DNA from 2 places in the Staphylococcus durrellii genome. Region 2 is predicted to be linked to the other one. Evidence: a T-box and tRNA genes for the amino acid it is inferred to sense, from the RefSeq annotation. Region 2 holds a T-box; the other holds one or more tRNA genes.
What was found. A T-box is a leader RNA that pairs with one kind of tRNA and senses whether it is charged. The one in region 2 lies ahead of alaS (alanine--tRNA ligase), so its partner is inferred to be a tRNA-Ala.
Positions count from the first base shown of each region.

Region 1 (10,897 bases), 260 kb from region 2:
TTATAAGTCAAAATCTTCTTCCAATAATTCAATTTTATTGTCGTCTTGATGATAAGAGAAAAAACTAATACGCAATCTATCTAAATGTCTTAGTGTGTAACGGTATTCTTCTATGGCTGAGATTATTTGCATGATGTTTGAGTACGAATATTCTGTTTGATAAGGATTTTGAATTAATTGTTTTTGAAAGGCATCCATTAAATCTTTCTTTTGAGGATTTTCTACTGAAGTATCTTCAAAATCTACATCATATTTTGCTTTTTTAGATAAACTAACAAATATTTGTTCGTGAAATGCCGTTAATGAATCAATATCTAATTTAATTTGTAATAGTAATTCATTATTTAAACTGTGTAAGTCATGTTGATAACGATTCATCCGTTTTAAAACTGAATATGCTTGACGAGTTACGAGTACGATCTCTCTGAAAAGAATCTTTTTACGATTTTGAGCATAAAGTTGTTTTTTTGTGAAAGGCCGTTCCTCTTCATAATACTCAAAAATCTGTTCGAGTTTTAATACACGTTTGCTTATTAAGCCTCTATCTTCTTTTATTTGGTGATATTCTGAAGTGTCATTTAATACTAATTTAAACCAAACAAAAATATCGGTCGAAATGTTTAACGCGTTGTAATATAACTTTGACTCGAATTTTGGCGGCAGAAATATTAAGTTTACAATTGAGGAACTAAGTACCCCAATCATAACTAGTATAAATCTAAAGAGTGCAGATACGTAAAAGTTACCAGTATGCTGTCCCATAATTATTAGTGCAGTCACACTAGCTAAAGTGGCAACATGGGCTAGATTGAATCTGAACAATATAGCAATTAATAGTACAACAGTAACACCCATAATGACAAAATGGTCACCAAAAGCAGTAACCATCAGTACTGCCAAAACAGCACCGATTATATTCCCATTAGCTCGGTCAGCAATTGTCTTTATAGATCTGTATACACTGGGTTGCATGGCAACAACAGCACTAACAGCGGCAATGGATTTTAATCCTGCTTCTTTAGGTAAAAAAGAAGCGATGGCCAAAGCAAGTATAACTGCTATACCTGTTTTTATAACGCGAGCTCCTAACTTCAAAAATACCGCTCCTTCGGGATTATATTTAATTAATGTATTATATTTGTTATACAATGATTAGCGATAAAATTCAAGTTTATTTCATTTGACTAAATGCATAATCGGCAGCCTGTAAAGTTGCGTCAATATCTTTTTCTGTATGTTCTGTTGTTAAGAACCATGCTTCATACTTAGAAGGGGCTAAGTTAATGCCTTGATGTAACATAAGTTTAAAGAACTTAGCGAAAGCGTCTCCGTCTGAATTTTCAGCTTGATCATAATGCGTAACTTTTTCATCAGTGAAATACAAAGTAAGTGACCCGTATACTCTATTAATTGTAGCTTTTATCTTATGCTTTTCGATTAGAGCTAATAACCCTTCTTCTAATCGTTTACCTAAATTATCTAAACGCTCGTAAACGCCATCCTGTTCTAAAACTTCTAATAATGCTATACCGGCTTTCATTGAGAGTGGATTACCTGCCATTGTACCTGCTTGGTATGCTGGACCTAAAGGTGCAACATGTTCCATAATATCTTGTCTGCCGCCATAACCACCAATAGGTAAGCCACCACCTACAATTTTTCCAAATGCTGTAAGGTCTGGATAAACTTTATATAAATCTTGCGCGGCGCCATAATGGAAACGAAAGGCTGTGATTACCTCGTCATATATTACTAATGTACCATTATCATGAGAAACTTTATTTACGCCTTCTAAAAAACCTGGCTGAGGTTCTACCATGCCAAAGTTACCGACGATTGGCTCGACTAATACACATGCTATTTCGTCTCCCCAATAATCAATTGCTTCTTTATATGCAGCTAAGTCATTATAAGGTACTGTAATAACTTCACGAGCGACACTTTCTGGTACTCCTGCTGAATCGGGGGAGCCTAATTGAGAAGGGCCACTTCCTGCTGCAACAAGTACTAAATCAGAGTGGCCATGATATTGACCAGAAAATTTAATGATTTTATTTCTATTAGTGTAGGCACGTGCAACACGAATCGTCGTCATTACAGCTTCCGTACCAGAGTTTACAAATCTAATTTTTTCTAATGAAGGAATAGCATCTCTCAATTTTTTAGCGAAGTCAATTTCTAAACGTGTAGGCGTGCCATACAGTACACCTTTAGCTGCTTGTTCTTGAATTGCTTTAGTTATGTGTGGATGCGCTTGGCCAGTAATTATTGGACCATAAGCCTGAAGGTAATCTATATATTTATTGCCATCCTCATCAAAAAGATAAGCACCTTTACCTTCCTTCATCATAACGGGTGCACCACCACCGACTGCTTTATAAGAACGCGAAGGTGAATTTACACCACCTAAGATATATTCATCAGAGAATTTTTGAAGTCTTTCGCTTTCTGTGAATTTCATGTATATCAACCTCTTTTAATTTAATATTTTCAACTATTATCGTATCATAAAATTAACTATTAAAAGAAATAGGTGAGAAGATGTTACAAAAAGGACAACAATTTCCAGAATTTGAATTAGAAAACCAAGATGGAACTACAATTTCAAAGAAGGATTTAGCTGGTAAAAAGGCAATTTTATATTTTTACCCGCGTGATAATACGCCAACTTGTACGACAGAAGCCTGTGACTTTAGAGATAATATAGAAGAATTTAATAATATAGATGTACAGGTGTATGGTATAAGTGGAGATTCTAAAAAGAAACACTTAAATTTTAAGTCGAAACATAATTTGAATTTTGACTTATTAGTAGATGAAGCATATAAGCTATCAAAAGCAACCGGTGTATATCAGTTAAAAAAATCGTTTGGCAAAGAATCTATGGGGATAGTCAGAACAACATTTATCATAGATGAAAATGGGGAAATTATAGATGTCATCAGAAAGGTTAAAGTTAAAACTCAAATGGAAGAATTAAAAAGCATACTGGGGTGAGATAAGTGAAAGCAGTAAGCTTAATAAGGTTAGGTGAAAAAGAAGAAAAATTAAAAGAAAGATTACCTAATATTGAATTTGTTTTTACAAGTGGGGTAGATGAGATAGCTGACCAAGATAAAAAAGACTTAGACATATTATTTGGAGTAGGTAAATTGACAGAAGACTTTTTAGAAGAATGTCCTAATTTAAAATGGATAGCTTGGTATGCCACGGGTGTAGAAAAATTACCATTGGATTATTTGCAACGTAGAAATATTATTTTAACTAATAATAAAGGTGCTCATGAAGTACAAATGTCAGAGTTTATCATTGGATATATTTTAGCAGATTATAAAAACATGCGTACTTCATTTAAAAACCAAATCAATAGACATTATAATAGTAGACTTACTGGCAAGAACTTAAAAGGACAAAGTATTATGTTCCTAGGAACAGGTAGCATTGCACAGCGAACTGCCCAGTTAGCAAAAGCATTTGGCGTAAGAATAATAGGTGTTAATACAACTGGCAAGCAAGTCGATAACTTCGATGAGACTTATAATATGGAAGAAGTTGAACAAGTGATTGGGTACGCGGATATAGTTATTAATACTTTGCCACAAACAACAAAAACGACACATCTATTGTCAAAAAGACATTTTGAATTGATGAAAGATACGGCATTATTTATAAATGTTGGACGTGGATCAGTAGTGAAAAATGAAGTAATAATAGAAGTCTTACAGAATAAAATAATCAGACACGCTTATTTAGATGTTTTTGAAAATGAACCATTATCTCAAGATAGTAAGTTCTATGATATAGATAACATTTCTATCACGGCTCATATATCTGGTAATAATACTGAATATAGTGATGAAGTGACAGATATATTTATAGATAATTTAAAATCTTTTCTCAATAAAGATGGTACAATTGAGAATGAAGTAGACATCAGCAAAGGATATTAACCTTTATTAGTCTAATAATATTGACATTTTACTCTTATAACAGTTATATTAGTATTAAGTAATAATAATTATTATATAGAAAGATGGTGAGGAAAATGAGTGCAGAAATGGAAAGCATTGAACATCAATTAGAAGATTCAATTGCTTCATTAAGAACAGCTGGCATAAGAATAACACCACAACGACAAGCAATTTTAAAATTCTTGATTGCAGCAGAGTCACATCCAACGGCTGATGAAATATATCAAGCACTGTCACCAGATTTTCCTAATATAAGTGTTGCTACAATTTATAATAATTTACGTGTTTTTAAAGATAAAGGTATTGTAAAAGAATTAACTTATGGGGATTCATCAAGTAGATTCGATTTTAATACACACAATCATTATCATGTGATTTGTGAAAACTGCGGAAAAATTGTCGATTTTCATTATCCTCAATTGGATGAAGTTGAACAACTTGCTCAACACGTAACTGAATTTAATGTATCACATCACCGCATGGAAATTTATGGTGTTTGTAAAGATTGCCAAGATAAAGGTTATTAATAATAAGTTTGAGAGGGAGGATGTATTCCTCTCTTTTTTTTGATATAAGTCAATATAGCCCCGAAAACAGATAATATTATTACACAAAAATATATGATACTACATTTTAACTACAATAGGTTATTGATTAAGTAAATATAAACTAAATTTATTCTTCATTTTTATTGACGAGGATTTGTAAAATTGGTACTATATAAAAGTCGTCGAAACAAGTACAGCTTAATGATTTGAATTTTAAAAAAAGAAAATGATTGTTAGTGTAAATTTGGTACTTGTGTAACAGACGAATTCAATATAGAATTGTAAATGTTGAGTTAACGACAGAATAAAATTACTTAAATTATTTTATAATTTTATTATTGACTCAATAAAAAAATAGTGTTACAATCGTTTCTTGTAACACAACAAATGAACATTGAAAACTGAATTGCAATATGTCAACGTTAATTCCAAACGCAACGATATAATCGTTGGTTTAAACGTGTTAGAGATAACACACAAATTAGTATTTTATGAGCTAATCAAACATCATAATTTTTTATGGAGAGTTTGATCCTGGCTCAGGATGAACGCTGGCGGCGTGCCTAATACATGCAAGTCGAGCGAACAGATAAGGAGCTTGCTCCTTTGACGTTAGCGGCGGACGGGTGAGTAACACGTGGGTAACCTACCTATAAGACTGGAATAACTTCGGGAAACCGAAGCTAATGCCGGATAACATGTAGAACCGCATGGTTCTACAGTGAAAGATGGTTTTGCTATCACTTATAGATGGACCCGCGCCGTATTAGCTAGTTGGTAAGGTAACGGCTTACCAAGGCAACGATACGTAGCCGACCTGAGAGGGTGATCGGCCACACTGGAACTGAGACACGGTCCAGACTCCTACGGGAGGCAGCAGTAGGGAATCTTCCGCAATGGGCGAAAGCCTGACGGAGCAACGCCGCGTGAGTGATGAAGGTCTTCGGATCGTAAAGCTCTGTTATTAGGGAAGAACATGTGCGTAAGTAACTGTGCGCATCTTGACGGTACCTAATCAGAAAGCCACGGCTAACTACGTGCCAGCAGCCGCGGTAATACGTAGGTGGCAAGCGTTATCCGGAATTATTGGGCGTAAAGCGCGCGTAGGCGGTTTCTTAAGTCTGATGTGAAAGCCCACGGCTCAACCGTGGAGGGTCATTGGAAACTGGGAGACTTGAGTGCAGAAGAGGAAAGTGGAATTCCATGTGTAGCGGTGAAATGCGCAGAGATATGGAGGAACACCAGTGGCGAAGGCGACTTTCTGGTCTGTAACTGACGCTGATGTGCGAAAGCGTGGGGATCAAACAGGATTAGATACCCTGGTAGTCCACGCCGTAAACGATGAGTGCTAAGTGTTAGGGGGTTTCCGCCCCTTAGTGCTGCAGCTAACGCATTAAGCACTCCGCCTGGGGAGTACGACCGCAAGGTTGAAACTCAAAGGAATTGACGGGGACCCGCACAAGCGGTGGAGCATGTGGTTTAATTCGAAGCAACGCGAAGAACCTTACCAAATCTTGACATCCTTTGACCACTCTGGAGACAGAGTTTTCCCCTTCGGGGGACAAAGTGACAGGTGGTGCATGGTTGTCGTCAGCTCGTGTCGTGAGATGTTGGGTTAAGTCCCGCAACGAGCGCAACCCTTAAGCTTAGTTGCCATCATTAAGTTGGGCACTCTAAGTTGACTGCCGGTGACAAACCGGAGGAAGGTGGGGATGACGTCAAATCATCATGCCCCTTATGATTTGGGCTACACACGTGCTACAATGGACAATACAAAGGGCAGCTAAACCGCGAGGTCATGCAAATCCCATAAAGTTGTTCTCAGTTCGGATTGTAGTCTGCAACTCGACTACATGAAGCTGGAATCGCTAGTAATCGTAGATCAGCATGCTACGGTGAATACGTTCCCGGGTCTTGTACACACCGCCCGTCACACCACGAGAGTTTGTAACACCCGAAGCCGGTGGAGTAACCATTATGGAGCTAGCCGTCGAAGGTGGGACAAATGATTGGGGTGAAGTCGTAACAAGGTAGCCGTATCGGAAGGTGCGGCTGGATCACCTCCTTTCTAAGGATATATTCGGAACATCTTCTACGAAGATGAGAGGGATGACGTAGACATATTGTATTCAGTTTTGAATGCTCATAGAGTTTTCAACACGAAAATGGGCCTATAGCTCAGCTGGTTAGAGCGCACGCCTGATAAGCGTGAGGTCGGTGGTTCGAGTCCACTTAGGCCCACCATTATAGTAATAACACATAATATTTGGGGGCTTAGCTCAGATGGGAGAGCGCCTGCTTTGCACGCAGGAGGTCAGCGGTTCGATCCCGCTAGTCTCCACCATTTATTAAATTGTACATTGAAAACTAGATAAGTAAGTAAAAATAGATTTTACCAAGCAAAACCGAGTGAATTAGAGTTTTTAAAAGCTTGAATTCAAACTAAAATAATCGCTAGTGTTCGAAAGAACACTCACAGATTAATAACATTTTGGGTTTTGAGTTAAACGTTGCGTTTGACTTAAAACCAAAAAGATTAAGTTATTAAGGGCGCACGGTGGATGCCTTGGCACTAGAAGCCGAAGAAGGACGTTACTAACGACGATATGCTTTGGGGAGCTGTAAGTAAGCGTTGATCCAGAGATTTCCGAATGGGGAAACCCTACACGAGTCATGTCGTGTAATCAACATGTGAATACATAGCATGTTTGAAGGCATACCCGGAGAACTGAAACATCTTAGTACCCGGAGGAAGAGAAAGAAAAATCGATTCCCTGAGTAGCGGCGAGCGAAACGGGAACAGCCCAAACCAACAAGCTTGCTTGTTGGGGTTGTAGGACACTCTATACGGAGTTACAAAAGTTATTGTTAGACGAAGCATCTGGAAAGATGCATCAAAGAAGGTAATAATCCTGTAGTCGAAAACGATAACACTCTTGAGTGGATCCTGAGTACGACGGAGCACGTGAAATTCCGTCGGAATCTGGGAGGACCATCTCCCAAGGCTAAATACTCTCTAGTGACCGATAGTGAACCAGTACCGTGAGGGAAAGGTGAAAAGTACCCCGGAAGGGGAGTGAAAGAGAACTTGAAACCGTGTGCTTACAAGTAGTCAGAGCCCGTTAATGGGTGATGGCGTGCCTTTTGTAGAATGAACCGGCGAGTTACGATTTGATGCAAGGTTAAGCAGGAAATGTGGAGCCGTAGCGAAAGCGAGTCTGAATAGGGCGTTGAGTATTTGGTCGTAGACCCGAAACCAGGTGATCTACCCATGACCAGGTTGAAGTTCAGGTAACACTGAATGGAGGACCGAACCGACTTACGTTGAAAAGTGAGCGGATGAGTTGTGGGTAGCGGAGAAATTCCAATCGAACCTGGAGATAGCTGGTTCTCTCCGAAATAGCTTTAGGGCTAGCCTCAAGTGATGATTATTGGAGGTAGAGCACTGTTTGGACGAGGGGCCCTTATCGGGTTACCGAATTCAGACAAACTCCGAATGCCAATCAATTTAACTTGGGAGTCAGAACATGGGTGATAAGGTCCGTGTTCGAAAGGGAAACAGCCCAGACCACCAGCTAAGGTCCCAAAATATATGTTAAGTGGAAAAGGATGTGGCGTTGCCCAGACAACTAGGATGTTGGCTTAGAAGCAGCCATCATTTAAAGAGTGCGTAATAGCTCACTAGTCGAGTGACACTGCGCCGAAAATGTACCGGGGCTAAACATATTACCGAAGCTGTGGATTGTCCGTAGGACAATGGTAGGAGAGCGTTCTAAGGGCGTTGAAGCATGATCGCAAGGACATGTGGAGCGCTTAGAAGTGAGAATGCCGGTGTGAGTAGCGAAAGACGGGTGAGAATCCCGTCCACCGATTGACTAAGGTTTCCAGAGGAAGGCTCGTCCGCTCTGGGTTAGTCGGGACCTAAGCTGAGGCCGATAGGCGTAGGCGATGGATAACAGGTTGATATTCCTGTACCACCTAAATTCGTTTTAAGCGATGGGGGGACGCAGTAGGATAGGCGAAGCGTGCTGTTGGAGTGCACGTCCAAGCAGTAAGACTGAGTGTTAGGCAAATCCGGCACTCATAAGGTCAAGCTGTGATGGGGAGAGGAAATTGTTTCCTCGAGTCGTTGATTTCACACTGCCAAGAAAAGCCTCTAGCTAGAATATTAGGTGCCCGTACCGCAAACCGACACAGGTAGTCAAGATGAGAATTCTAAGGTGAGCGAGCGAACTCTCGTTAAGGAACTCGGCAAAATGACCCCGTAACTTCGGGAGAAGGGGTGCTCTCTAGGGTTAACGCCCGGGAGAGCCGCAGTGAATAGGCCCAAGCGACTGTTTATCAAAAACACAGGTCTCTGCTAAACCGTAAGGTGATGTATAGGGGCTGACGCCTGCCCGGTGCTGGAAGGTTAAGAGGAGTGGTTAGCTTCTGCGAAGCTACGAATCGAAGCCCCAGTAAACGGCGGCCGTAACTATAACGGTCCTAAGGTAGCGAAATTCCTTGTCGGGTAAGTTCCGACCCGCACGAAAGGCGTAACGATTTGGGCACTGTCTCAACGAGAGACTCGGTGAAATCATAGTACCTGTGAAGATGCAGGTTACCCGCGACAGGACGGAAAGACCCCGTGGAGCTTTACTGCAGTCTGATATTGAAATTCGGCACAGTTTGTACAGGATAGGTAGGAGCCTTAGAAACGTGAACGCTAGTTTACGTGGAGGCGTTGGTGGGATACTACCCTCGCTGTGTTGGATTTCTAACCCGCACCATTTAGCATGGTGGGAGACAGTGTCAGATGGGCAGTTTGACTGGGGCGGTCGCCTCCTAAAGAGTAACGGAGGCGCTCAAAGGTTCCCTCAGAATGGTTGGAAATCATTCACAGAGTGTAAAGGCATAAGGGAGCTTGACTGCGAGACTTACAAGTCGAGCAGGGTCGAAAGACGGACTTAGTGATCCGGTGGTTCCGCATGGAAGGGCCATCGCTCAACGGATAAAAGCTACCCCGGGGATAACAGGCTTATCTCCCCCAAGAGTTCACATCGACGGGGAGGTTTGGCACCTCGATGTCGGCTCATCGCATCCTGGGGCTGTAGTCGGTCCCAAGGGTTGGGCTGTTCGCCCATTAAAGCGGTACGCGAGCTGGGTTCAGAACGTCGTGAGACAGTTCGGTCCCTATCCGTCGTGGGCGTAGGAAATTTGAGAGGAGCTGTCCTTAGTACGAGAGGACCGGGATGGACATACCTCTGGTGTACCAGTTGTCGTGCCAACGGCATCGCTGGGTAGCTATGTATGGACGGGATAAGTGCTGAAAGCATCTAAGCATGAAGCCCCCCTCAAGATGAGATTTCCCAACTTCGGTTATAAGATCCCTCAAAGATGATGAGGTTAATAGGTTCGAGGTGGAAGCATGGCGACATGTGGAGCTGACGAATACTAATCGATCGAAGACTTAATCAATTTTTAAATGTTTTGATTGGTTGATTTATATTTACTTACTATCTAGTTTTGAATGTATAAATGTTATACATCATTGTCTGGTGACAATGGCAAGGAGGTCACACCTGTTCCCATGCCGAACACAGAAGTTAAGCTCCTTAGCGCCGATGGTAGTCGGATTTACATCCCGCTAGAGTAGGACGTTGCCAGGCAATATATAACGGAGAATTAGCTCAGCTGGGAGAGCATCTGCCTTACAAGCAGAGGGTCGGCGGTTCGAACCCGTCATTCTCCACCATATTACTTTTATACATATTAGCCGGCCTAGCTCAACTGGTAGAGCAACTGACTTGTAATCAGTAGGTTGGGGGTTCAAGTCCTCTGGCCGGCACCATGTATGAGCCATTAGCTCAGTTGGTAGAGCATCTGACTTTTAATCAGAGGGTCAGAGGTTCGAATCCTCTATGGCTCACCATTACATGCGGGTGTGGCGGAATTGGCAGACGCACTAGACTTAGGATCTAGCGCCTTACGGCGTGGGGGTTCGACTCCCTTCACCCGCATATGCAGAAGTAGTTCAGCGGTAGAATACGACCTTGCCAAGGTCGGGGTCGCGGGTTCGAATCCCGTCTTCTGCTCCATTTTTTCTTTTGTGCCGGGGTGGCGGAACTGGCAGACGCACAGGACTTAAAATCCTGCGGTAAGTAATTACCGTACCGGTTCGATTCCGGTCCTCGGCACCATCATTTGTGAAATATGCGCCCGTAGCTCAACTGGATAGAGCGTTTGACTACGGATCAAGAGGTTATGGGTTCGACTCCTATCGGGCGCGTTCATATATTTTACGGGAAGTAGCTCAGCTTGGTAGAGCACTTGGTTTGGGACCAAGGGGTCGTAGGTTCGAATCCTGTCTTCCCGATTAAAATACCTATATGGGGGCTT
Region 1 is NZ_JADIIO010000001.1:928,627-939,523, forward strand. Features, by position in the region: gene ISP02_RS04415 (FUSC family protein) at 1-1,095, opposite strand; gene ISP02_RS04420 (glutamate-1-semialdehyde 2,1-aminomutase) at 1,172-2,461, opposite strand; gene bcp (thioredoxin-dependent thiol peroxidase) at 2,542-2,997, shown strand; gene ISP02_RS04430 (phosphoglycerate dehydrogenase) at 3,003-3,950, shown strand; gene perR (peroxide-responsive transcriptional repressor PerR) at 4,046-4,498, shown strand; rRNA gene ISP02_RS04440 (16S ribosomal RNA) at 5,036-6,587, shown strand; tRNA gene ISP02_RS04445 (tRNA-Ile) at 6,687-6,763, shown strand; tRNA gene ISP02_RS04450 (tRNA-Ala) at 6,788-6,863, shown strand; rRNA gene ISP02_RS04455 (23S ribosomal RNA) at 7,054-9,976, shown strand; rRNA gene rrf (5S ribosomal RNA) at 10,053-10,167, shown strand; tRNA gene ISP02_RS04465 (tRNA-Val) at 10,178-10,253, shown strand; tRNA gene ISP02_RS04470 (tRNA-Thr) at 10,274-10,349, shown strand; tRNA gene ISP02_RS04475 (tRNA-Lys) at 10,355-10,430, shown strand; tRNA gene ISP02_RS04480 (tRNA-Leu) at 10,437-10,518, shown strand; tRNA gene ISP02_RS04485 (tRNA-Gly) at 10,522-10,596, shown strand; tRNA gene ISP02_RS04490 (tRNA-Leu) at 10,610-10,698, shown strand; tRNA gene ISP02_RS04495 (tRNA-Arg) at 10,714-10,787, shown strand; tRNA gene ISP02_RS04500 (tRNA-Pro) at 10,801-10,874, shown strand; tRNA gene ISP02_RS04505 (tRNA-Ala) at 10,890-10,897, shown strand, end outside.
Region 1: it encodes a tRNA-Ala, which carries the amino acid that the T-box ahead of alaS (alanine--tRNA ligase) is inferred to sense. The anticodon was not compared.

Region 2 (10,897 bases):
TCTCTTTGTTTTTGCATTTCCACACCAAAAGTTTCCATATCTATTGACAGTCCTTCTTGTTGAGCAAATTCTTCAGTTAACTCAATTGGAAAGCCATAAGTATCGTATAGTTTGAATGCATCTTCACCATTAATCGTTTTGTCGCCATCTTTAGCTTTTTTCACAAGCGTACTTAAGATTGATAAACCTTCTTGTAAAGTTTCGTGGAATCTATCTTCTTCGGATTTAATTACACGTTGAATAAATTGCGCTTTCTCTTTTACGTTTGGATAGTACGGTTCCATAATTTCAGCAACAATATTTACTAATTTGTATAAGAAGGGCTCATTAATATCTAATGATTGACTGAAACGTACGGCTCTTCGTAGTAATCTACGTAAAACATAACCACGGCCTTCATTAGCAGGTAATGCGCCATCAGCAATAGCAAATGAAATTGTTCTAATATGATCTGATATAACTTTAAACGCGACATCGTATTCATTATTAGTTAAATATTTCTTACCAGAAATTTTTTCAACTTCTTCAATAATTGGCATAAATAAATCTGTTTCATAGTTCGTACGTACATCTTGCGCCACTGATGCCATTCTTTCAAGACCCATGCCCGTATCAATATTTTTATTAGGAAGTGGCGTATAAGTATGATCCTTATTATGGTTAAATTCACTAAATACTAAGTTCCATACTTCTAAATAACGTTCGTTTTCACCGCCAGGATACATTTCTTCTGCTGGGTCATCGTGACCATATTCATCACCACGATCATAGAATATTTCAGTATTAGGACCTGAAGGGCCTTCACCAATATCCCAAAAATTACCTTCTATACGAATAATACGACTTTCTTCGAGACCAATATCCTCATGCCATAATTTATAAGCTTCAGCATCTTCAGGGTGGATTGTGACGTATAATTTACTTGGATCCATGCCCATCCATTTATCGCTAGTTAAAAATTCCCAAGCATATTCTATTGCTTCTTTTTTAAAATAGTCACCGATTGAAAAGTTACCTAACATTTCAAAAAATGTATGATGACGAGCTGTAAAACCAACATTTTCGATATCATTTGTACGAATGGCTTTTTGTGAGTTCACAATTCTAGGTTTTTTTGGTGTTTCTCGTCCATCGAAATATTTTTTTAAAGTGGCTACACCTGAGTTAATCCATAATAATGAATCGTCATCAATAGGTACTAATGGGGCAGAAGGTTCAACCATGTGTCCCTTTTCTACAAAGAAATCAATAAACCCTTGTCTAATTTCACTCGCTTTTAATTTTTTCATAAACAATCCTCCAATTTAATACATACATTATTAAAAATTAATTTTGCGCACAAAAAAAGTTCATCCTCTATATAAGGGACGAACAATTCGCGGTACCACCCTAGTTATAAACAGTAACGTTAGCATTTAGAGCACTTAACTTGTTTATCACTCAATAAAGTCGTTATTAATAATGATTCGAAGTAGCGTTCAATAACTTGCGCTGCACTTTTCACCAACCAGTACATCTCTAATCGTCCCAAGTTATTTACTCATCTTCATTGTAAACTTTAAATTCATTGTATTTATTTTCTAGCTCTGTGTCAATCATTTACGAAATCGTATGGCGACATTTCCCCCATATTTATCATAGGATCTATTTTATAAATAGTTGATTCAGTCAATTCGATGGAAATATCCAAACTATTATCAACTTGTTCATTGTCGATATGAACATTGGTATCATCTGTATTAAAGTATGCTTTTAATAAAGTACAAAGTTGCGTCATTCTTGCTTGGCCATTCGTTTTTAATCCTAAATCAAAGGCTTGTGGATCACCTAAAAAGACTAAAGATTGTTTGGCTCTCGTTAAACCAGTATATAAGATAGGCTTCTGCAACATTCTATAATATTGTTTGACCATAGGCATTATGACAATCGGAAATTCAGAACCTTGAGATTTATGAATAGACGTGCAATATGCATGTGTAAGTTCCATTAAATCCTGTCTAGTAAAGGTAATTTCATTGCCTTCAAAATCTACAACTACGACATCTTTATCTAAAGCATTTTCTTTCGCCCAAAATATGCCAACTATAACGCCAATATCCCCATTAAAAATATTATCATTTGGACGATTGACCAGTTGTAAAACTTTATCGCCTTTACGAAACAGAACTTCTCCAAATTCGATTTCCCTTGTATCTTTATCCTTAGGATTCAAAATACCTTGCAATACTGAATTTAATTTTTTAATTCCTGCTGAGCCTTTATACATTGGTGCTAAAACTTGGATATCACTCATATCATACCCTTTTGAAACAGCACTATTAACTACTTTATCAACAACTTCTGGTATTTGGTCCGTAGAACAATTAATAAAGTTCCTATCATGAAAGCGTTGAGTAATATCGACAGCTTGATTTAATTTTATACGATGCGCTAATTCTATAATGCTAGAACCTTCTTGTTGACGATAAACTTCTGTTAAATTCACTCTCGGTATCACCTTAGAATCAATTAAATCTTTAAAAACTTGCCCGGGGCCCACAGATGGTAACTGATCCTCATCTCCAACCAAAATAACTTGAGCATCCATTGGAACAGCGCTCATAAATTGATGAAACAACCATGTATCTACCATTGACATTTCATCTATAATAATTAATTTCGCATTAATTTCATTATCTAAAATATCTTCAGGTTGCGTATCTTGATTCCATCCTATTAAGCGATGTATCGTCATCGCTTCAAGTTCTGTCGACTCAGATAACCTTTTAGAAGCTCGACCCGTTGGTGCTCCTAATACAATTGGATAATCATCTTCTTTATAATCATCATAATCTAACGATAAACCATGAATTTCAGCATATAATTCCACAATACCTTTAATAACGGTAGTTTTACCTGTACCAGGTCCTCCTGTTAATAGCATTACTTTAGAATTAATAACCGTTTGTAAAGCTTCTCTTTGTGACTCGGCATAACTGACATTGTTTTTATCTTCAATATCTCCTATTTCTAACAATAGTTCCGAAGTTTCTATATCTTTTAATTTTTTAGTATAGGTAAAATTACGATACAAATTTTGTACACTTTTTATTTCGGAATAATACAAACTTGGAATAGCAAACTGGTCTTCTTGTTGTATTAATTTAGTATCACTCACGAGTTGATCGATTTGGGCTTCGATTTGTTTTCTTTCTATCTCTTCAGCTGGTGGATTTGATAACATATCTTGAACACTATCTATTAAAAATTGACTTGGCAAATAAGTATGACCTTGTTTAATACACTCTTCTTCTAATAGATATAAAATACCTGCTTTTATACGCTCGTGATCGTTATATTGAATACCGATGTTTTTAGCTAATAGGTCAGCCTTGTTAAATCCTATACCTTTGACATCATACACGAGTTGATATGGTGTTTTTTCGACTATATTTAAAGTTTCGGCTAAATAAGTTTGATAAATATTCATGGCTAACTTAGGACCAAATCCTAAATCATGTAACCTAATGATTATTCGTTCAGTTTCTTGATTGCTCGCGATTTGTTCGGCAATCTGTTGTTGCTTTTTCTTAGGTAAACCAGGCACTTTTTCCAGTACTGTAGCATCATTTAAAATATCTGAAATCGTATTTTCACCTAAGGCGTTTACAATATTTTGAGCGGTCTTTTTACCAATTCCTTTAAATAGATCACTAGAAAGATAACTGACGATGGCCTCTTTTGTTTGTGGCAATTCTTTTTCGAATGTTTCGGCCTTTAGTTGTTTTCCATATTTAGGATGGGTAGCAACTTGTCCTTTGAAAGTATATACATCACCTTCAACCACTTCAGGGAAAAATCCTACAACTGTCGGCATACTATCAAAGGTTTCATTTGATTCAATTGTATCAACTTTTAACACGGTGTAAAAGTTATCTTTGTTTTGAAATAGTATTGCGTCAACCGTGCCTTTAACCATTGAATAGTTAAACAGTGTAGAATCGGTCATGTTGTTACTCCTCCTCTTGAATTGACTTAAATGTTGCTATTGCATGTTGACTCATATGATGTTCCGGATTAATCGATATCGCCTTATTAAAGTAATACAAAGCATCATCAACATTTTCAGTACTCATATAAGTAGCTAAACCTAAGTTATAAAGCCCATCAACGTGTTCTTTATCTAATGTGAGTAAGTAATTTAGCTGTTCAATTGCTTGCTCATACATTTCTAGATGACACAACACTAGACCATACTGAAATTGAACTTCAATATCATTACGGTCATCCGCTTCAGCTGCAGTCATAAAAAATGGCATTGCTTGTTTGAAGGATTCTAATTGATTAAATGACATACCTATCATGTAATTCGCGTCTATTTTATCTACTAAGCCATCCTTAGCATGTTGTAATGCCGTTTGGTATAACTTTATCGCTTCATTTAAACGTCCTTCATTATAATAAACGTTTGCTAAATTATAATATACGGCCCCATTTTCAGCGTCTATTGTTAAGGCCTTTTGGAAAAACGTTTCGGCGTGTTCAATTTCACCAGCTTCTGCAATTAATATACCTGCATTTATGTAATTTTCTATTTCTTGAGGGTTATTTTCAATGTTATCAAATAAAGCCTGTAACGCCTTATCATTTTGTCCTTGTTTAATATATTCATAAATTTGTTCTTGTTTCATGGTAAATACCTCATTTCTAATAGCTTAGTATAACACTTTAATGTGGTACTGATATAGTTTTTAACAAAAAAGAGAATGAAAAATAATATGTTGTTAGCCGGTTAATAAATGTATTTTTCATACATAGATTGACTAATTTTAGTGAACAATATATATAACGTTAGAATATATTTTAACGAACACTTATGGCTACCAATCATTTACTTCTCAATCTCTATATTAAAATCTTATTTATACTACATAACTTAATTGACCAGACGTTTTGTACACGTCATCAATAGTTGCACCACCTAAACAAACTTCCCCATCATAAAATACGACTGCTTGACCTGGCGTAATTGCGCGTACAGGAACATCAAAACTAACACGAATAGCATTATCTGCTTCTTTCTGTACAAATACTTTTGTATCTTTTTGACGATATCTAAATTTAGCGGTACATTCAAAACCATTTGTTAAATCTACGTCATTAACAAATGAAATATCTGAGGCAATAAGATAATCGCTATACAAGGCATCGTGGTCAAAACCTTGTTCTACGTATAGTACATTGTCGTCTAGATTTTTACCAACAACGAACCATGGATCTCCGTCTCCACCAATTCCTAAGCCGTGGCGTTGTCCAATCGTATAATACATGAGGCCACCATGTTCACCTTTAACTTCACCATTTAACGTAAGCATTTTACCAGATTGTGCTGGTAAATATTGTGATAAAAATGTTTTGAAATTTCTTTCTCCAATAAAACAAATACCGGTAGAATCTTTTTTCTTGGCAGTAGCTAAATTTTGTTCTTCTGCTATTTTTCTAACTTCTTTTTTATCTATATCTCCTATAGGGAACATCACTTTTGATAATTGCTCTTGAGATAATTGATTTAAGAAATAAGTTTGATCTTTGTTGTTATCTACGCCACGTAACATTTCTACTTGCCCATCATCGTGTCGTTTAATACGAGCGTAATGACCTGTTGCAACATAGTCAGCACCTAGCTTAAGTGCATGTTCTAAGAAAGCTTTAAATTTAATTTCTTTATTACACATTACATCTGGATTAGGTGTTCTACCTTTTTTATATTCATCGAGGAAATATGTGAATACTTTATCCCAGTATTGTTGTTCAAAATTAACTGCATAATATGGTATACCGATTTGGTTACACACAGCTATAACATCATTATAATCTTCAGTTGCAGTACATACACCATTTTCATCAGTGTCGTCCCAATTCTTCATAAATATACCTATAACATTGTAACCTTGCTCTTTTAATATGTGAGCCGTAACAGAACTATCGACGCCACCTGACATGCCAACAACTACACGTGTATTTTCGTTGCCCAACTATTATTCCTCCTTAAATTTATGATAGATTTTGTGAATTTCCATTGCTATATATTTAATTTCTGCCTCTGTATTTAACTCATTAAAACTAAACCTTACAGAATGTTTAGCTCTATCCCCGTCATCATACATAGCCGCTAACACGTGGGATGGTGTGGTTGAACCTGCAGTACATGCTGAGCCTGAAGAAACATAAATATTAGATAAATCTAATAGTGTGAGCATCGTCTCGACATCGATAAATGGGATATATATATTTACGACGTGACCTGTAGTATCTATCATTGAACCATTAACTTCAAATGGTATAGACCTCTCTTGAAGTTTCACTAAAAATAAATTTTTTAAAGACATTAAATGAATATTATTGTCGTCTAAATTCTCAGTAGCCAGTCTTAGTGCTTCCGTAAGTCCAACAATTTGAGGTATATTTTCGGTGCCAGCACGACGTTTAGTTTCCTGTTCTCCGCCAAGCTGCATATAGTTCATTAATGTGCCTTCTTTAACAAGTAGTAAGCCAACACCTTTAGGCCCACCAAATTTATGAGCTGTAATACTCATTGCATCGATACTAAATTCATTAAAATCTATGTCTAGATGTCCGATTGCTTGCACAGCGTCTACATGAAATAGCGCGTTGGATTGCTTTACTATATCATCTATATCATACATAGGTTGTACTGTTCCAACTTCATTATTAACAAACATGATTGATACTAAAATGGTCTCATCATTAATCGCATTTTTCAATTGGTCAATGTCGATAATACCTTGTTCGTCTACATCAAGGTAAGTCACTGTAAATCCTTCGTCCTCAAGTTGTTCAAAGACATGTAACACAGAATGATGTTCGATTTTGGATGTAATAAGGTGCTTACCTTTATGTTGATGTTTATAAGCAATTCCTTTTATGGCCATATTGTTAGATTCAGTTGCGCCACTTGTAAAAATCACTTCATTCGTTTTTGCACCTAACATTTGGGCGATAGCTCGACGTGATTCATCCAAATATTTACGCGCATCTCTCCCAATACTATGCATTGAAGATGGATTTCCATAATGTGAAGTATAGATTTCCATCATCTTATCAATCACTGGCTGTTTAATTGGTGTAGTTGCAGCATTATCTGCATAAACTTCCATGACTTTTCGACACTCCTCACAATTTTATCAATGGTCCAATGATAGCACCATGTTTATAATTTTTCTAGTCGTCTGTTTTATAATGTCCAAATTCATCTATATCATTGAAATCTTCTATTAAAGATAATGTGCTATCTAAATCAACATCATTATTTGGTTGTGTTGCTGTATTTATTATTTTGCAATCTTTAATATACCAATGCGTCGCATCAAACTTACTTTTTAAATATTCATCATGTGTAATCAACAGTACTTGTCCACTAAAATCTTTTAGCATTTCCATAATAAGTTCTTGCGTGTGAATATCAAAATAATTAGTCGGTTCATCTAATATGAGTAAATGTGGTTGTGCAAAAAATAATAATACAAACTGTAGTCGACTTTTTTCTCCCATTGAAAGATGGCTAACTTTATCAAATATACTTTCATGTTTAAAGTTAAATGCATTAAGTATAGTTTGGGCGTTACTGCGTGTCATGTCTTTTATCGTCATTACCATTTCCATTGGTGTAGCATCATAATTCAAATTATTATTTTGTTGATCAAAATATGCAATATATAGGGACGGTGAAATAGTAATCGTACCGCTAGTAGGTTTAATACGTCCTTTTATTAATTCGACCAACAATGATTTACCACTGCCATTGGGCCCTGTTATTAAGACATTTTCGCCTTTTTTCATAATTATATCAACCTTATCAAAAATGAGTTGGTGCTGACTTTGATAACTTACTTGATGTAATTGAAAAAGATTTCTATTACTGAAATGTTGACCATTATTAAATTTCATTTGATCTAGATGGTCATTCATAGGTTTATTTATTGTTTCGTTTTCTATTTTATGCTGAGTTTGCGTTTCTTTAATTTTAGCTCGCTTAATTAGTTTACTTAATTTTTTCTGGCCAATTGGGTCTCTAACACTTGTCTTAGCATTGGAAGCATCGTGCCATTGTTTAATCCGTTGAATATTATTTTCTAATTGTTTAATTTGTTTTTGTTGCTTTACATAAACATTGTACTGTGACTTTAGTGTTAAATCTGTAATTTCTTTATAATGATCGTAATTACCCTCATATTTAGTAGTTGTTTCACTATTAACTTCGACGATATGTGTTGCTACGTGATTAATAAAAGTACGATGGTGCGAAATAACTATAATAGTTTGTGTTGATTTATTTATAAAATGACTCAAGTCATTTGTCATTTCACTGTCTAAATGATTGGTCGGTTCATCTAATAACAACAGTGGTTGTTGTGACAATATTGCCCTGATAATTGCTATTCTCGTTTGTTCTCCACCACTTAACTGTTCAATTTGCTTATATAATGCTTCTTCAGATATTTTAAATTGTTTAGCTTGAGTCACTATTTTTTGCTCAAATTCATATCCTTCAAGTTCTATATATTTAGACACAGCCTCTAAATCATATGCCATTTGCTCCTTAACTTGATAAATTTCAGGATATAATGAAATAACATAATCCATGGCAGTATATTTTTTATAGTTAGTCAAATCTTGCTCCATATAATAAGCATCATCGCTATAAAAATCGTATATCGCTTTTAATATAGATGTTTTACCGACGCCATTGTTACCTATTAAAGCAATATGCTCTCCCTTTTCTACTCTAATGTCTACGTCATTAACTAACACTTTACCGTATGCTTCAAATGGTTTTTGGGCATAATAAAAAGACATAACGTATTCCTCACCTTCATAGTGATATGCATGTCTTTATTATCATAATTAATATAAACTAAGTGATTTTAATTAAGCTTAGACAACGGCATATCTCATTTATTATTTATCATTGCTGCTTTAGTTACGAATTGTTTATGAGATTTATCCATTGTCTTAATAAGGCCACCTAACGTTAAAATTTACTATATTATAACAGTGAGCACTTTTTTACGCAAGTTATCATAAGGCTGTTATACTTTCAATTATTAGTTATTACTAAGGAGGATAAAAAATGACAGAAATAAAGTTATCCGCGTTAAATCTTGTTCCTATTAGAGAAGAACAGACAGATAAAGATGCTATCGCCGATATGGTTAAATTGGCACAAAATCTTGAGACATTAAATTTTGAAAGATATTGGATAGCTGAACATCATAACGCACCTAATTTAGTTAGTTCTGCCACGGCGTTGTTAATTCAACATACATTAGAACACACACAATCAATAAAAGTTGGCTCAGGTGGTATTATGTTACCTAACCACGCTCCATTAATTGTCGCTGAGCAATTTGGCACAATGGCCACAGTCTTTCCAAACCGTGTCGACCTAGGTTTAGGAAGAGCACCCGGTACTGACATGATGACTGCAAGCGCGTTACGTCGTGATCAGCATAATGGTGTATATGAATTTCCTGAAGAAGTAGAACAACTTGCGACATATTTTGGCCCTGCTAACCAGCAAGGTTATGTTCGTGCTTATCCAGCTGTAGACAAAAATGTACCACTTTATATATTAGGTTCTTCAACGGATTCGGCTCATTTAGCTGCACGTAAAGGGTTACCTTATGTATTCGCCGGCCATTTTGCACCGCAGCAAATGCATGATGCTATGGAAATATATAAATCTTTATTTGAAGCTTCGGATGTATTAGAGAAACCCTATATGATTGTTTGTCTAAATGCTATCGTTGCCGAAACTGATGCACAAGCAGAATACTTAGCCTCAACTCAAGCGCAAGTTATGGTTAGTATTACTCGTGGTAGAATGCAACCCGTACAACCACCAACTGATGATTTACAAGGACTATTAACACCAAGAGAATTTGAATTAGCTAAACAACGTATGTCACAATCCCTAATTGGTTCTGAAGAAACAGTAAAACAGAAGCTAAAATCATTTATTGCTGACAATGGGGGTATAGATGAATTAATGGCTATTAGTTATATTTATGACCAAGAAGCACAATTAGATTCATATAAAAAATTACACAAGTTAGTTGGAGAAATAAATAACGAAAATTAAAAAAAGCCTACAGCAAACTAAGTGCTGTAGGCTTTTTTATTATTTTTTATCTTTTTTATCTTTATTTTCGTCTTTATGGTCACTTTCGTTCTTGTCACCAGCTCCAGTGAATTTATCAATTTGTTCACTAGCATTTTTTGCTTTTTCGTTATCAGTATCTTTTAATTTATCTGATACGTTTTTAGCAGCTTCTTTAGCTTTGTCTAAGAAATTCTCTGCCATAATATTCGGCTCCTTTATTGTTTAGTGTCAATTGATTATTTTTTAAATTTATCAATTACGTCGTTAGCTTTATCTTTTGCATTTTCTACGACTTCTTTAGCTTTGCCTGAACCTTTATCTTTCTTGCCTTCTTTTTCAAGTTTTTCATCATCAGTAACATTACCTACTGTTTCTTTAACGTTACCTTTTGCCTGTTCAAATTTATTTTCATCAGCCATTATAAAAACCTCCTTAATGAGTTCGTATTACGTAAATACCACAATGATTAATTTATAAACATATTATTTGGATTTTTTAAATATAAAACATGTATCCTTCTAAATTATCTGTTTCTTTATATTCAGCTAAATATTTTAATGTAGTATTATCAAGCACATCTCTTACCGCATCACGCATTCTAATCCATAATTGCTTTTGAGCTGGCGGTTCAGATTCAATGCTCTCTACAAATGTAATCGGACCTTCTAAAAGACGAATAATGTCGCCGGCACTAATTTCTTCGGCAGGTACTCTTAATTGGTAACCACCCTTTGC
Region 2 is NZ_JADIIO010000001.1:1,188,840-1,199,736, reverse strand. Features, by position in the region: gene alaS (alanine--tRNA ligase) at 1-1,289, opposite strand, end outside; T-box leader at 1,361-1,562, opposite strand; gene recD2 (SF1B family DNA helicase RecD2) at 1,592-3,988, opposite strand; gene ISP02_RS05795 (tetratricopeptide repeat protein) at 3,993-4,670, opposite strand; gene mnmA (tRNA 2-thiouridine(34) synthase MnmA) at 4,902-6,014, opposite strand; gene ISP02_RS05785 (cysteine desulfurase family protein) at 6,018-7,157, opposite strand; gene sal (Sal family ABC-F type ribosomal protection protein) at 7,222-8,856, opposite strand; gene ISP02_RS05775 (LLM class flavin-dependent oxidoreductase) at 9,131-10,141, shown strand; gene ISP02_RS05770 (hypothetical protein) at 10,181-10,363, opposite strand; gene ISP02_RS05765 (CsbD family protein) at 10,399-10,581, opposite strand; gene cymR (cysteine metabolism transcriptional regulator CymR) at 10,658-10,897, opposite strand, start outside.